DNA from 2 places in the Mesorhizobium sp. USDA 4413 genome. Region 2 is predicted to be linked to the other one. Evidence: riboswitches for the same ligand, from Rfam matches in the RefSeq annotation. Region 2 holds a riboswitch; the other holds the start of a gene.
What was found. A riboswitch is a leader RNA that binds a small molecule or an ion and turns the genes downstream of it on or off. The one in region 2 is predicted to bind S-adenosylmethionine.
Positions count from the first base shown of each region.

Region 1: it holds a riboswitch for S-adenosylmethionine, as region 2 does, so the genes downstream of both, metX (homoserine O-acetyltransferase MetX) here and ACVMIM_RS08060 (O-succinylhomoserine sulfhydrylase) in region 2, are expected to answer to the same signal.

Region 1 covers NZ_JBVPRP010000001.1:94,530-100,506, reverse strand. The annotation lists gene ACVMIM_RS00510 (Stf0 family sulfotransferase) at 1-111, opposite strand, end outside; gene metW (methionine biosynthesis protein MetW) at 60-674, opposite strand; gene metX (homoserine O-acetyltransferase MetX) at 671-1,840, opposite strand; SAM riboswitch at 1,937-2,014, opposite strand; gene hisC (histidinol-phosphate transaminase) at 2,162-3,265, shown strand; gene ACVMIM_RS00490 (prephenate/arogenate dehydrogenase family protein) at 3,272-4,210, shown strand; gene ACVMIM_RS00485 (sugar kinase) at 4,207-5,154, opposite strand; gene ACVMIM_RS00480 (DUF2125 domain-containing protein) at 5,162-5,977, opposite strand, start outside.
Region 2 covers NZ_JBVPRP010000001.1:1,635,808-1,641,784, forward strand. The annotation lists gene ACVMIM_RS08045 (Hsp33 family molecular chaperone) at 1-47, shown strand, start outside; gene apaG (Co2+/Mg2+ efflux protein ApaG) at 93-485, opposite strand; gene ACVMIM_RS08055 (ceramide glucosyltransferase) at 805-1,947, shown strand; gene ACVMIM_RS08060 (O-succinylhomoserine sulfhydrylase) at 1,991-3,181, opposite strand; SAM riboswitch at 3,238-3,315, opposite strand; gene ACVMIM_RS08065 (2'-deoxycytidine 5'-triphosphate deaminase) at 3,432-4,526, shown strand; gene ACVMIM_RS08070 (hypothetical protein) at 4,555-5,007, opposite strand; gene araD1 (AraD1 family protein) at 5,032-5,977, opposite strand, start outside.

The DNA of each region.
Region 1 (5,977 bases), 1.5 Mb from region 2:
CAGAATGTTTGGCGGAATTTCCACCACTGCCGGTGATCGACGAACGAAGTGCATTCCCCTCAGCGTCTCAACAAAAACACCGCCTGCTGGCCGAAGAAGTTCCAGAACCACCAAGGCATCGACAGGCCGATCTTCTGGCCGTTGGCGTCGAGCGCGGTCGCCTTCTCGACGGTCGCGCCAAGCTCCTCACACAGGTTGACGAAGTCGCGGATGGTGCAGAAGTGGATGTTGGGCGTGTCGTACCAGGAATAGGGCAAGTCCTTGGTGACCGGCATCCTGCCCTTGATCAGCAGCGAGAAGCGGACGCGCCAGTGACCGAAATTGGGGAAGGAGACGATGGCGCGGTTGCCGATCCGAAGCAACTCATCGAGCACGATCTTCGGATTGCGCGTCGCCTGCAGCGTCTGCGAGAGCACGACGAAGTCGAAGCCCTTGTCGGCGTAGAATTTCAGATCCGTGTCGGCGTCGCCCTGGATGACCGAAAGTCCGCGCGACACACATTCGTTGACGCCGCGCTGCGACAGTTCCAGCCCTCGGCCGTCGACCTGCTTGGTCTCCTGCAGGAGCTCCAGAAGCACGCCGTCGCCCGAGCCGACATCGAGCACTCGCGAATTGGCAGGAATAAGATCGGTGACGACCTCCAGGTCGACACGCTGGGCGCGATTGACGCTCATAGGCTGAGCCCCCTGGCGCGGGCGGCGGAGGCGATGAAGCCGTTGATGGCCGCGAACAGCTCCGGCTCGTCGAGCAGGAAGGCATCATGGCCGCGATCGGTCTCGATCTTGACGAAGGAGACGGAAGCGCCCGCCGCGTTCAAGGCATGCACGATCGAACGGCTCTCCTCGGTCGGGAACAGCCAGTCGCTGGTGAAGGAAACCAGGCAGAAGCGCGTCTTGGTGCCGGCAAAGGCATCGGCGAGGCGCCCGCCGTGATCGGCGGCGAGGTCGAAATAGTCCATCGCGCGGGTCAGATAGAGGTAGGAATTGGCGTCGAAGCGGTCGACGAAAGTCATGCCCTGGTGGCGCAGATAGCTCTCGATCTGGAAATCGGCGTCGAAGCCGAAGGTAAGCGCCTCGCGGTCCTGCAGATTGCGGCCGAACTTGCGGTGAAGCGCTGCTTCGGAAAGATAGGTGATGTGGGCGGCCATGCGCGCGACGGCCAGCCCCTTTTCCGGCCGCTTGCCGAAATCGAGATATTTGCCGCCATGCCAGTCGGGATCGGCCATCACGGCCTGCCGGCCGACTTCGTGGAAGGCGATGTTCTGCGAGGAATGGCGAGCGCCGGTGGCGATCGGCAGCGCCGAGAAGACCCTCTCAGGGTAGCTTGCGGCCCATTCCAGTACCTGCATGCCGCCCATCGAGCCGCCAAGCACGCAAAACAGCTTTTCGATGCCGAAATGATCGATGAGCATCGCCTGCGCGCGCACCATGTCGCGGATGGTGATGATCGGCAGGTCGAGCCCGTAGGGCTTGCCGGTGACCGGGTTGGTCGAGGCCGGCCCGGTCGAGCCGAGGCAGCCGCCGACGACGTTGGAGCAGATGACGAAGAAGCGGTTAGTGTCGATGATCTTGCCGGGGCCGATCAGCACCTCCCACCAGCCCGGCTTGCCGGTCACCGGATTGGTGTTGGCGACGTGCTGATCACCCGTCAGAGCGTGGCAGACGAGGATGGCGTTGGAGCGCGCGTCGTTCAGTGTGCCGTAGGTCTGGTAGGCGATCTGGAAGGGCGAGAGCAGGGTGCCGGCGTCGAGCTTCAGCGGCTTGTCAGGGCCGAACTGCAACACCGGGCTCGACGGATGGTCGACCTCGTCCTTGGTTCTTGCAGCGCGCTGAGCGGCCATGTCCGTCCTCATCCTGTGCCGCATCGGTCTCGTCCCGGTGCCGTGTCCGGCCGGCAGCGGACAACAAAAAACCGGCATTGCCGTCGCAAAGCCGGTTACAGGTTGCAAACGGCCCTTTAGCGAGTTGTTTAACGTGGCTGCAAGCCGACCGGCCAAATCACCACGGAAGTCTGAGCAGTCCTTCTAGGACCAGCGCCGCGCTTCGTCAACGGGTAGGCTTGTAGCGGTGCGAGGCGGGCACCAGGCGCCGGCACTCGACATTCCAGCCCGTCGCCTGTATTTCCGCTGCGGCCTTGAAGGCCTTCTCGACGGATTTGTGACATGAAGCAGGATCAGCCCCGTCCGACGCCCCGCGCGGGCATCATGGACATCGAGGCCTATGTGCCGGGAAAAAGCACCGCGCCGGCCGGCGTGACGAAAGTCTACAAACTGTCGTCGAACGAAAACCCGCTCGGGCCGTCGCCAAAGGCGATCGAGGCCGCGCGCGAAGTGGCGGCGAAGCTCGACGTCTATCCTGACGGCACGGCGCGGCGGCTGCGCGAGGCGATCGCCGAGGTGCATGGGCTGAACCCGGCGAACATCGTCTGCTCCAACGGCTCAGACGAGATCCTTGGCCTGCTGGCGCAGACCTATCTGGCGCCGGGCGACGAGGCCGTGTTCACCGAACACGCCTTCATGGTCTACAAGATCTATATCCAGGCGGCGGGAGCCAAGCCGGTGGCGGTGAAGGAAACCGATGAGCGCGCCGATGTCGATGCGATTTTGGCCGCGGTGACGCCGGCGACGCGGATCGTGTTCCTCGCCAATCCCAACAATCCGACCGGCACCTATTTGCCGTTCCAGGAGGTGCGCCGGCTGCACGCGGCATTGCCGAAGAACGTGCTCCTGGTGCTTGATGCGGCCTATGCCGAATATGTGCGGCGCAACGACTACGAGGCCGGCATCGAGCTCGCCGGCAGCTCCGAAAACGTGGTGATGACCCGCACCTTCTCCAAGCTCGGCCTCGGCGGCGCGCGCATCGGCTGGATGTACGGGCCGGCGCATATCGTCGATGCGGTCAACCGTATCCGCGGCCCGTTCAACGTCAATGCGACCGCGATCGAGGCGGGCATCGCCGCCATCCGCGACCGCGCCCATATCGAGCGCAGCGTGACGCACAACGAGAAATGGCTGGCCTGGCTCAGCGCCGAGCTTACTGGGCTCGGCCTGCGCGTCACACCCAGCGTCGGCAATTTCGTGCTGATCCATTTTCCCGACAGCAAGAAACATTCGGCGGCGGCCGCAGACGATTATCTGAGCGCGCGCGGCTATATCCTGCGCCGCGTGACCGGCTACGGCTTCCCCAACGCGCTGCGCATGAGCGTGGGCACCGAGGAGGCCAATCGCGGCGTCATCGACGCGCTGAAGACCTTCCTGAAAAGCTAGAACACCATGGCATCACCGATGTTCGAGAAAGTAGCGCTGGTCGGCATCGGCCTGATCGGCTCGTCGCTTGCCCGCGTCATCCGCCGCGAGGGCTTGGCGCGCCATATCGCCATCGCGACGCGCAGCGCCTCCACGCTGAAGCGGGCCGAGGAGCTCGGCCTTGGCGATTCCTACACGACGGATGCTAGGCAAGCGGTGCGCGATGCCGACCTCGTCATCGTCTCGGTGCCGGTCGGCTCGTCCGGCGAGGTCGCGGCCGAGATCGCGCCGGCGCTGAAGAAAGGCGCCATCCTTACCGATGTCGGCTCGACCAAGGCTTCCGTCATCGCGCAGATGCAGCCGCATGTGCCTCAAGGCGTGCACTTCATCCCCGGACACCCGCTGGCGGGCACGGAGAAGTCCGGACCCGATGCCGGCTTTCCCGATCTCTTCGAGAACCGCTGGTGCATCTTCACGCCGCTGCCGGGCACGGATCCCGCCGCACTCGAGACGCTTTCGGAATTCTGGCGGCGCTGCGGCTCCAACATCGATACGATGGACCCGCAGCATCACGACATGACCTTGGCGATCGTGTCGCATCTGCCGCATATCATCGCCTACAACATCGTGGGCACGGCGGACGACCTCGAAGCGGTGACCAAGAGCGAGGTCATCAAATACTCCGCCTCCGGTTTCCGCGACTTCACCCGCCTTGCCGCCTCCGACCCGACCATGTGGCGGGACGTGTGCCTGCACAACAAGGACGCGATCCTGGAGATGCTGGCGCGTTTCTCGGAGGATCTCGCCTCGCTGCAGCGGGCGATCCGCTGGGGCGATGGCGAGAAGCTGTTCGACCTCTTCACCCGCACGCGCGCCATCCGCCGCTCGATCATCGAGGCCGGCCAAGATATCGACGTGCCGGATTTTGGCCGGCAGGCGGTCGAGCACCCCGGCGCAAAGCCCTAAGCGTTTTCCTTCGTCTGCCCCGATGACGGCCAGTGCGCCGTCACCATGGCCAGCGTCTCGGCCCTGTCCGGCGCGCCGAGGCGGCCGCCGAAGCGCAGGCATTTGAGCGCGGCGGCGGCACTGGCAAAGCGCAGGTCCTCCTCCATCGGCATGGCCTCGGCGAGGCCGACGGCAAAGGCGCCATGGAAGACGTCGCCGGCGGCAAGCGTGTCGACAGCCTTGACCTTCGGCGCCTCGACATGGCGCACGCGCCCGGTCGTCCGGTCATGCCACCAGGTGCCGGCTCCGCCGCCGGTCACCGCGACAAAGGCTTCGGTGCGCGAGGCGAGGTCGGCGCAGGCGCTTTCGGGGTCGAGCGCGTGGCCGCAGACAATGCGCGCCGCCGGCTCCGAGGCGACGATGTGCGAGGCCAACGGCAAGAGCCGCTCCAGCACCTCCACGGGTGCGGTGTCGGCGTCCAGGATCGCCGGACGGCCGATCGATCTGGCCGCGTCCAAAGCGAGTGCCGCGGCGCCCGGCCAGCGGACATCCACCAGCACGGCGTCGAAGCCTGAGAGGTCGGCAAGCGGCAGCGCTTCGGGATCGGCCTGCGCCTTGTTGTCGTAGAAGGGGACGATGATGCGCTCGCCATGCGCATCCACCACGATCGCGGCCAGCGCCGAACGCGCGCCGGCAACCCGGCGGATAAGGCTGCAGTCGACGCCTTCGGCCTGAATGTCGGCGATCAGCTGGTCACCGACCGGATCGTCGCCGGCGCTCGCCCATAGCGAGACCTCGGCGCCGAGGCGATGCGCGGCGCAGGCGGCGCTTGTCGCCATGCCGGAGGCGATCTGGACGCCGTCGCTGGCGATGAACTTGCCTTGATGCGCCGGCAGCGTCTCGACGCGAAGGATGGTGTCGAGGGTGAAGGCGCCGACGCTGAGCAGTCTGACCGGCTTCGCCATGGTTGCATTATTCAAGCGGCTTGATCTTGCCGAGCGGGATAAAGCCCAGCGAAGCTTTGCTCTTGACGATCTTGAGCGGCAAGGACGGCTCCTTGCCAAGCATGGCGATGCCGGCAAATCCCTGCTCGATCTCGCTCTTGTGCTCCGGGATGGCGCCGCCAAGGATGGCTGCCACGGCCTTGGGGTCCTTGAGCTTGATGGTCAGACTTGCGTCGATCAGGCCATCCGTGTCGACGGAGACAGGCCCGGACACGGTGATGCGCGCCGTCCCCGATGACAGGTCGAGCTTAGCGATGTCGATCGACTGGCCGCGGAGGCTCTTCGGGGGTGCTGCGATCAGCGCCATGCCGTTCTTCAGCGTTACGTCGCCATTGCCATCCAGCGCCGGCAGCACGCGTCCGTCGATGGCGTCCGCGTTGATCTCCAGATCGCCGAAGCTGCCGACATAGTTGATGTCCTGGCCGACCGGCTGCAATTGGCCGGCCGCCTTGCCGGCGCTGAACAATTGCATCGGATCCGTGTCGTCCTGCGGGTCGGTCTGACCGTTCAGGCCTTCAGCCCGCAGCGAGACGCTGCGCGGCAGCGGCCACCAAACTTTGACATTGGCCTGCAACTGGTCCCAGTCGATCCAGAGCGGCGGCATGCCGGGCGCTATCGTCCTCAGCGGTCCGCGCAGCTCGGCGACCGGCGACAAGGGCCCGGTGATCCCGGCGACGGCATTGAAGCTTCCTGTGGAGGCGGCGACCTTCCGGGCGTCGTCCTCGTAGGCGATGTTGTCGCAGGAGACCGTGAAGCTCATCGGATAGCCGCTGACGGTGAGGTT
Region 2 (5,977 bases):
GCTCGACGCAATACGACTTCGACCCGGCCGAATTTGCGGCGGACTAACGCCTCCTCCTTCTCCCCGTTTTACGGGGAGAGGGAGCCAATCGCCTAATTCACCGTCCTCTTCGTTCCCGGCATGTCGAGCGAGAAAGCCGGAATGGCGATATCGAACGTCTCGCCCCTGCCGTTGCGCATCGTGTAGTGGCCGACCATGATGCCCGACGGCGTCGAGAGCGGGCAGCCTGAAGTGTATTGATAGCTGTCGCCCGGATTGAGTTCCGGCTGATCGCCGACGACGCCGGCGCCGCGGACCTCCTCGACCCGGCCCTGGCCGTCCGTGATGTGCCAATAGCGCGATAAAAGCTGCACGAATTCGTCGGAGCGGTTGTCGATCGTCACCTGATAGCCCCACACATAGCGGTTCTGGGACGGATCGGAGCGGTCCTCCAGATAGAAGGGCCTGACCAGCACTTCGATGTTGCGCGTCACTGCGCGATACATGGGCCACTCCGGTTGCCGCCGCGGAACATTCGTCGCGCTTCGCTGTTGGACGCGCAGCGCCGACCATCCTTCCAGCCTTGTAGCGCACGTGCCGAAAAACAATGTCATTTAAGTGACACATGACAATGTTGGTGTGCACAAACGGTGCCGGGCGACTCGGGCGCTCTGTCGACTGATGAAACGGCCGCGTGCGGCCTAGAGCAATTCCGGGAAAACTGTGAGCGGTTTTCCGTCTGGAATTGCTTGAAAACAAAGAGATAGAGCAGGTCGCCGTTTCCCACAAACGGTGAAACGCCCTATCGGGAGTGACCAGATCTCGATGGAACTGACTATCGCAGCCGGCCTGGCTTCCTCAGCCCTTCTCCTCTCCAACCTCGCCAGCATCCTGCTCGCCTCGTCGCGGCTGAAAAGGCGGCATGTCATTGCGCCGCCCGACGGCGCGCAACCGGTCTCGATCATCGTTCCTTCTCGTGGCGTCGAGCCGTTCACCCAGGAGACCCTGCAGCGCGCCTTCTCGCTCGACTGGCCTCGCTATGAGCTGATCTTCTGCGTCGCGCATGCCGAGGACCCGGTAGTGCGGCTCATCGATGCGGCGATCGCGCGCCATCCCAAGGTTCCGGCGCGGCTCCTGATCGGCGACGACCGCATCAGCGCCAATCCCAAGCTCAACAACTGCGTCAAGGGCTGGCAGGCGGCGCGGCACGACTGGGTGATCCTCGCCGATTCCAACGTGCTGATGCCCAAGGACTATGTCCAGCATCTGGTCGCGGCGTGGCGGCCGGATACCGGCCTCGTCTGCTCGACGCCGATCGGTTCACGGCCGGACGGTTTTTGGGCTGAAGTCGAGTGCGCCTTCCTCAACACGCTGCAGGCGCGCTGGCAGTATGCCGGCGAGGCGCTCGGCCTCGGCTTCGCCCAAGGCAAGAGCATGCTGTGGAACAAGCCGATGCTCGATGCAAACGGCGGCATCCAGGCTTTGGCCGCCGAGATCGCCGAGGATGCGGCGGCCACCAAACTGGTCAATGGGATTGGCCTTCACGTCCGTCTCGTCGCCTCGCCCTTCGAGCAGCCGCTGGGCCAGCGCACCTTCGCCGAAATCTGGTCCCGGCAAGCGCGCTGGGCGCGGCTGCGTCGCGTCACCTTCCCGCTTTTCTTTGCGCCCGAGATTCTGACCGGCGCGGTCGTGCCGCTGATTTTCGCGCTGATCGCGGCGGCAAGCGCCGGCGTCGGCCTGCCTACCACGGCGCTTTGCGTGCTGGCGGTCGCCTATGTGCCGGAATGTCTGCTCGCCCGGTCCAAGGGCTGGTACCTGTCGCCGCGCAGCATCACCGCGATGATCGCGCGCGACGTCATGCTTCCCGCCATCTGGGCGCGCGGCTGGCTCGGCGGCGCGGTCGAGTGGCGCGGCAACGCCATGACCATCCGCAGCAAGGCGATAACCGAGCTGGAGGAGATCGCGTGAGCCAGGGCTGACGCGTTCTCCTGTCCAATTTGCAGCTTGCTTCCTACTTGGCCGCCCTCAGCGCCTGCTCGATGTCCTCCAGCAGATCGTCGGTGTCCTCCAGGCCGACGGAAAGCCGGAGTGTACCCGGTCCTATGCCGAGTTCGGCCCGCGCGTCGTCGCTGAGGTTCTTGTGCGTCGTCGTCGCCGGGTGGGTGATCAGGCTCTTGGCGTCGCCGAGATTGTTCGAGATCAGCACGATGTCGAGCGCGTTCTGGAAGGCGAAGGCCGCCTGCTTGCCGCCCTTGACGTCGAGGCAGATCAGCGTCGAGCCGCCAGACATCTGCCTCTTCACGACATCCGCCTGCGGATGATCGGTCCGGCCCGGATAGATGACGCGGGCGATCTCCGGTCGGCCGGCGAGGAAATCGGCTATCTTGCCGGCGCTCTCGGTCTGCTGACGCACGCGCAGCGGCAGTGTCTCCAGGCCTTTGAGCAGCGTCCAGGCGTTGAAGGGCGAGAGGCTTGGGCCGGTGTGGCGGAAATAGTCGTGCAGGTTCTCGTCGATCCACTTCTTGTCCGAAAGGATGACGCCGCCGAGGCAGCGGCCCTGGCCGTCTATATGCTTGGTCGCCGAATAGACGACGACATGGGCGCCGAGCTGCAAGGGCTTCTGCTGCAGCGGCGTGGCGAAGACATTGTCGACGATGACGCGCGCGCCGATCGAATTGGCGAGCTTGGCGACCGCGGCAATGTCGACCACCTCCAGTGTCGGATTGGTCGGGCTTTCGAGGAAGAACAGCTTGGTGTTCGGCCTTACCGCCTTTTCCCAATTGGCGATATCAGTGCCGTCGATGAGCGCTGCCTGGATGCCGTAGCGCGGCGCCAGCGTCTCCACCACCCAGCGGCAGGAACCGAACAGCGCGCGCGCCGCGACGATGTGATCCCCGGCCTTGACGCTGCAGAGCAGGGCGGCAGAAACGGCGGCCATGCCGGAGGCGGTGGCGCGGGCATCCTCGGCGCCTTCCAGCGCGCACATGCGCTTCTCGAACATGTCGACGGTCGGGTTGGCGTAGCGCGAATAGATGAAGCCCGGCTCCTCGCCCTTGAAGCGGGCTTCCGCCGCCTGGGCCGTCTCGTAGACATAGCCCTGGGTAAGGTACATCGCCTCGGCGGTCTCGCCATATTGCGAACGCAGCGTTCCGCCATGCACGAGTGCCGTCTGAGGTTTCCAATTGCGCTTCTTGGTGCTCATAGCCTTGCTTCCAGACACAAAAAAACCGGCCGCGAAGTCGCAACCGGTCCATATAGCCTTGCGGCTCGACGGTCCTTTAGCGACTTGTTTAACGTGGCTGCAAGCCGACCGGCCAAATCACCACGGGATAACGACCCTTTAGACCCCTGCCGCGCTTGCGTCAATTGCCGGCTTCATTAAGAGGGTTGTACCAGCCGGGCGGCAAGAGCCTCCTCAGGTCCTCGCCCGGCCTTGTGAACGGAGCCAGCCTTTGCGGCAGACAGGCATTCTTCCGGATCAGGACATCGCGGCGCTGTTCGAGGCCAATGCGCTGAAGTCGCCGCGCGCGCTCGACACCGACCAGATCCAGCCGGCGAGCCTCGATCTGAGGCTCGGCGACAAAGCCTATCGCGTGCGCGCATCCTTCCTGCCGGGTCCCGACCATCTGGTCGCCGACAAGCTCGAGCGGCTGAAGCTGCACGAGATCGACCTCACCCGGGGCGCGGTGCTGGAAACCGGCTGCGTCTATATCGTGCCGCTGCTCGAAAGCCTGGCGCTGCCTGCGAACGTGTCGGCCTCGGCCAATCCCAAGAGCTCGACCGGGCGGCTGGATATTTTCACGCGCGTCATGACCGACCGCGGCCACGAGTTCGACAAGATCGCCGCCGGCTATCAGGGGCCGCTCTATCTCGAGGTCAGCCCGCGCACCTTCCCGATCGTCGTGCGGGCCGGCTCGCGGCTGTCGCAGATCCGCTTCCGCACCGGCAATGCGGTGCTCTCCGAGAGCGAGTTGCGCGACCTGCATCGCGCCGAGATGCTCGTCGCCACCGAGCCGCCCAACATTTCCGGCGGCGGCATCGCGCTCTCCATCGACCTTGACGGCGACAAGGACGGCCTTGTCGGCTATCGCGGCAAGCACCACACCGGCCTTGTCGACGTCGACAAGCGCGCCGCGCAGGATGTTGTCGATTTCTGGGAGCCGATCTACAAGAGCGGTGCGGGCGAGCTGGTTCTCGATCCGGACGAATTCTACATCCTTGTCAGCCGTGAGGCGGTGCATGTGCCGCCGCTCTACGCCGCCGAGATGACGCCCTTCGATCCGCTGGTCGGCGAGTTCCGCGTCCACTATGCCGGCTTCTTCGATCCGGGCTTCGGCCATTCCGCCGCCGGCGGCAGCGGCAGCCGCGCCGTGCTCGAAGTGCGCAGCCACGAGGTGCCTTTCATCCTCGACCACGGCCAAATCGTCGGCCGCCTCGTCTACGAGCACATGCTGAAGCGTCCGCAGGCGCTTTACGGCACCGATCTCGGCTCGAACTATCAGGCGCAGGGCCTCAAGCTCTCCAAGCATTTCCGCGCCACGCGCTGAGGTCGGCGCAGGCTTGGGCACCGAAGGTTCAGCCGCGAAACAGAAACTCCTTCGCTGCGCCCAGGCAGGCGTGAAAGTGGCCGATGAAAAGCAACTCGCGCACACTCAGGCGCTTCCTGCCCCAAAATCCCGGAGTCAGCTTCGTCTGATCAAGCGGAGAGCTTGAGCCTGCCCCTACCGGAAACAACTGCTTGTCCAGGCATCCGAGCACATAGGCTCGCGCGGAGTCGATGCCACAGGCTTTGGCCCTGTCGTTCAAGTTGTCGCCGCGCAACGCGAACGTCATACGATCCGTGTTGCGCATCAGAAAGCTCGCTTGCGCTTTCGAATAGCCGGTGGCCAGAAGCCGGGTCGTCATCTTCGATCGGGCCTGGCTGTAGGACTCCGGGCTGCACTTCCCGGCGCTATAAGCCGTGGAGGACATGCAGGCGAGGGCGATCGCCGAGACTGTCAACGAGACGCCGATCCGCTTCCGGTCCATTTGCTTCCCGGCCTCGGCGCTGCCTCACAGCGCCTTGACCGCCACCGTCACCGGCTTTTCGATCTCCAGCGGATTGCGCAGCGGCAGGCCGAAATCCGGCGCCTCGATCTCGAACGTGTCGCCCGCCTCCGTCCGGACGCCGTCGGCGAAGGAGAGCGTCGCGGTGCCGAACATGTGCACATGCACGTCGCCCGGCTGGCGGAAGGCCGAATATTTGAAATGGTGGTGCTCGAGATTGGCGATGGTGTGCGACATGTTCGCCTCCCCCGACAGGAACGGCTTTTCCCAGAGCAGCTTGCCGTCGCGCCAAATGCGCGACGCGCCGCGTATATCGGCCGGCAGGTCGCCGATCAGTATCTCGGGGCCGAACGAGGCGTTGCGCAGCTTGGAATGGGCGAGGAACAGATAGTTCACCCGCTCCGTCACGTGGTCGGAAAACTCGTTGGACAGCGTGAAGCCGACGCGGAACGGCGCGCCGTCGTCGCCGATGACATAGATGCCGGCGATCTCCGGCTCCTCGCCGCCGTCCTGCGCGAAGGCTGGCGACATCAGCGGCGCGCCGGGCGCCACCGCCATCGTGCCGTTGCCCTTGTAGAACCATTCCGGCTGCACGCCGACCTGGCCCTTGGCGGGCTTGCCGCCTTCGAGCCCCATGCGGAACATCTTCATGGAATCGGTGAGTTCCTCCTCGCCGCCCTCGCTGAGCTTCTTGTGCATGGAATCGCGCGTCGCCGCGGAGCCGAGATGGGTGAGGCCCGTGCCGGTGAGATGCAGATGCGCCGGGTCCGGATGGTTGATCGGCGAGACCAGCCTGCCCCTCTTGTAGACGGCATCGAGATCGATCGTCTCGCCATAGCCCTTGCGCTCGATCAGCGCTTCGAGCCCGGTGCCGGTGCGCGCGGCCTCCATGGCCAGCGAGTAGACGCTGCGCGCGCCGTTGATGACCCTGGTCTTGCCGCCGCCATTGCGG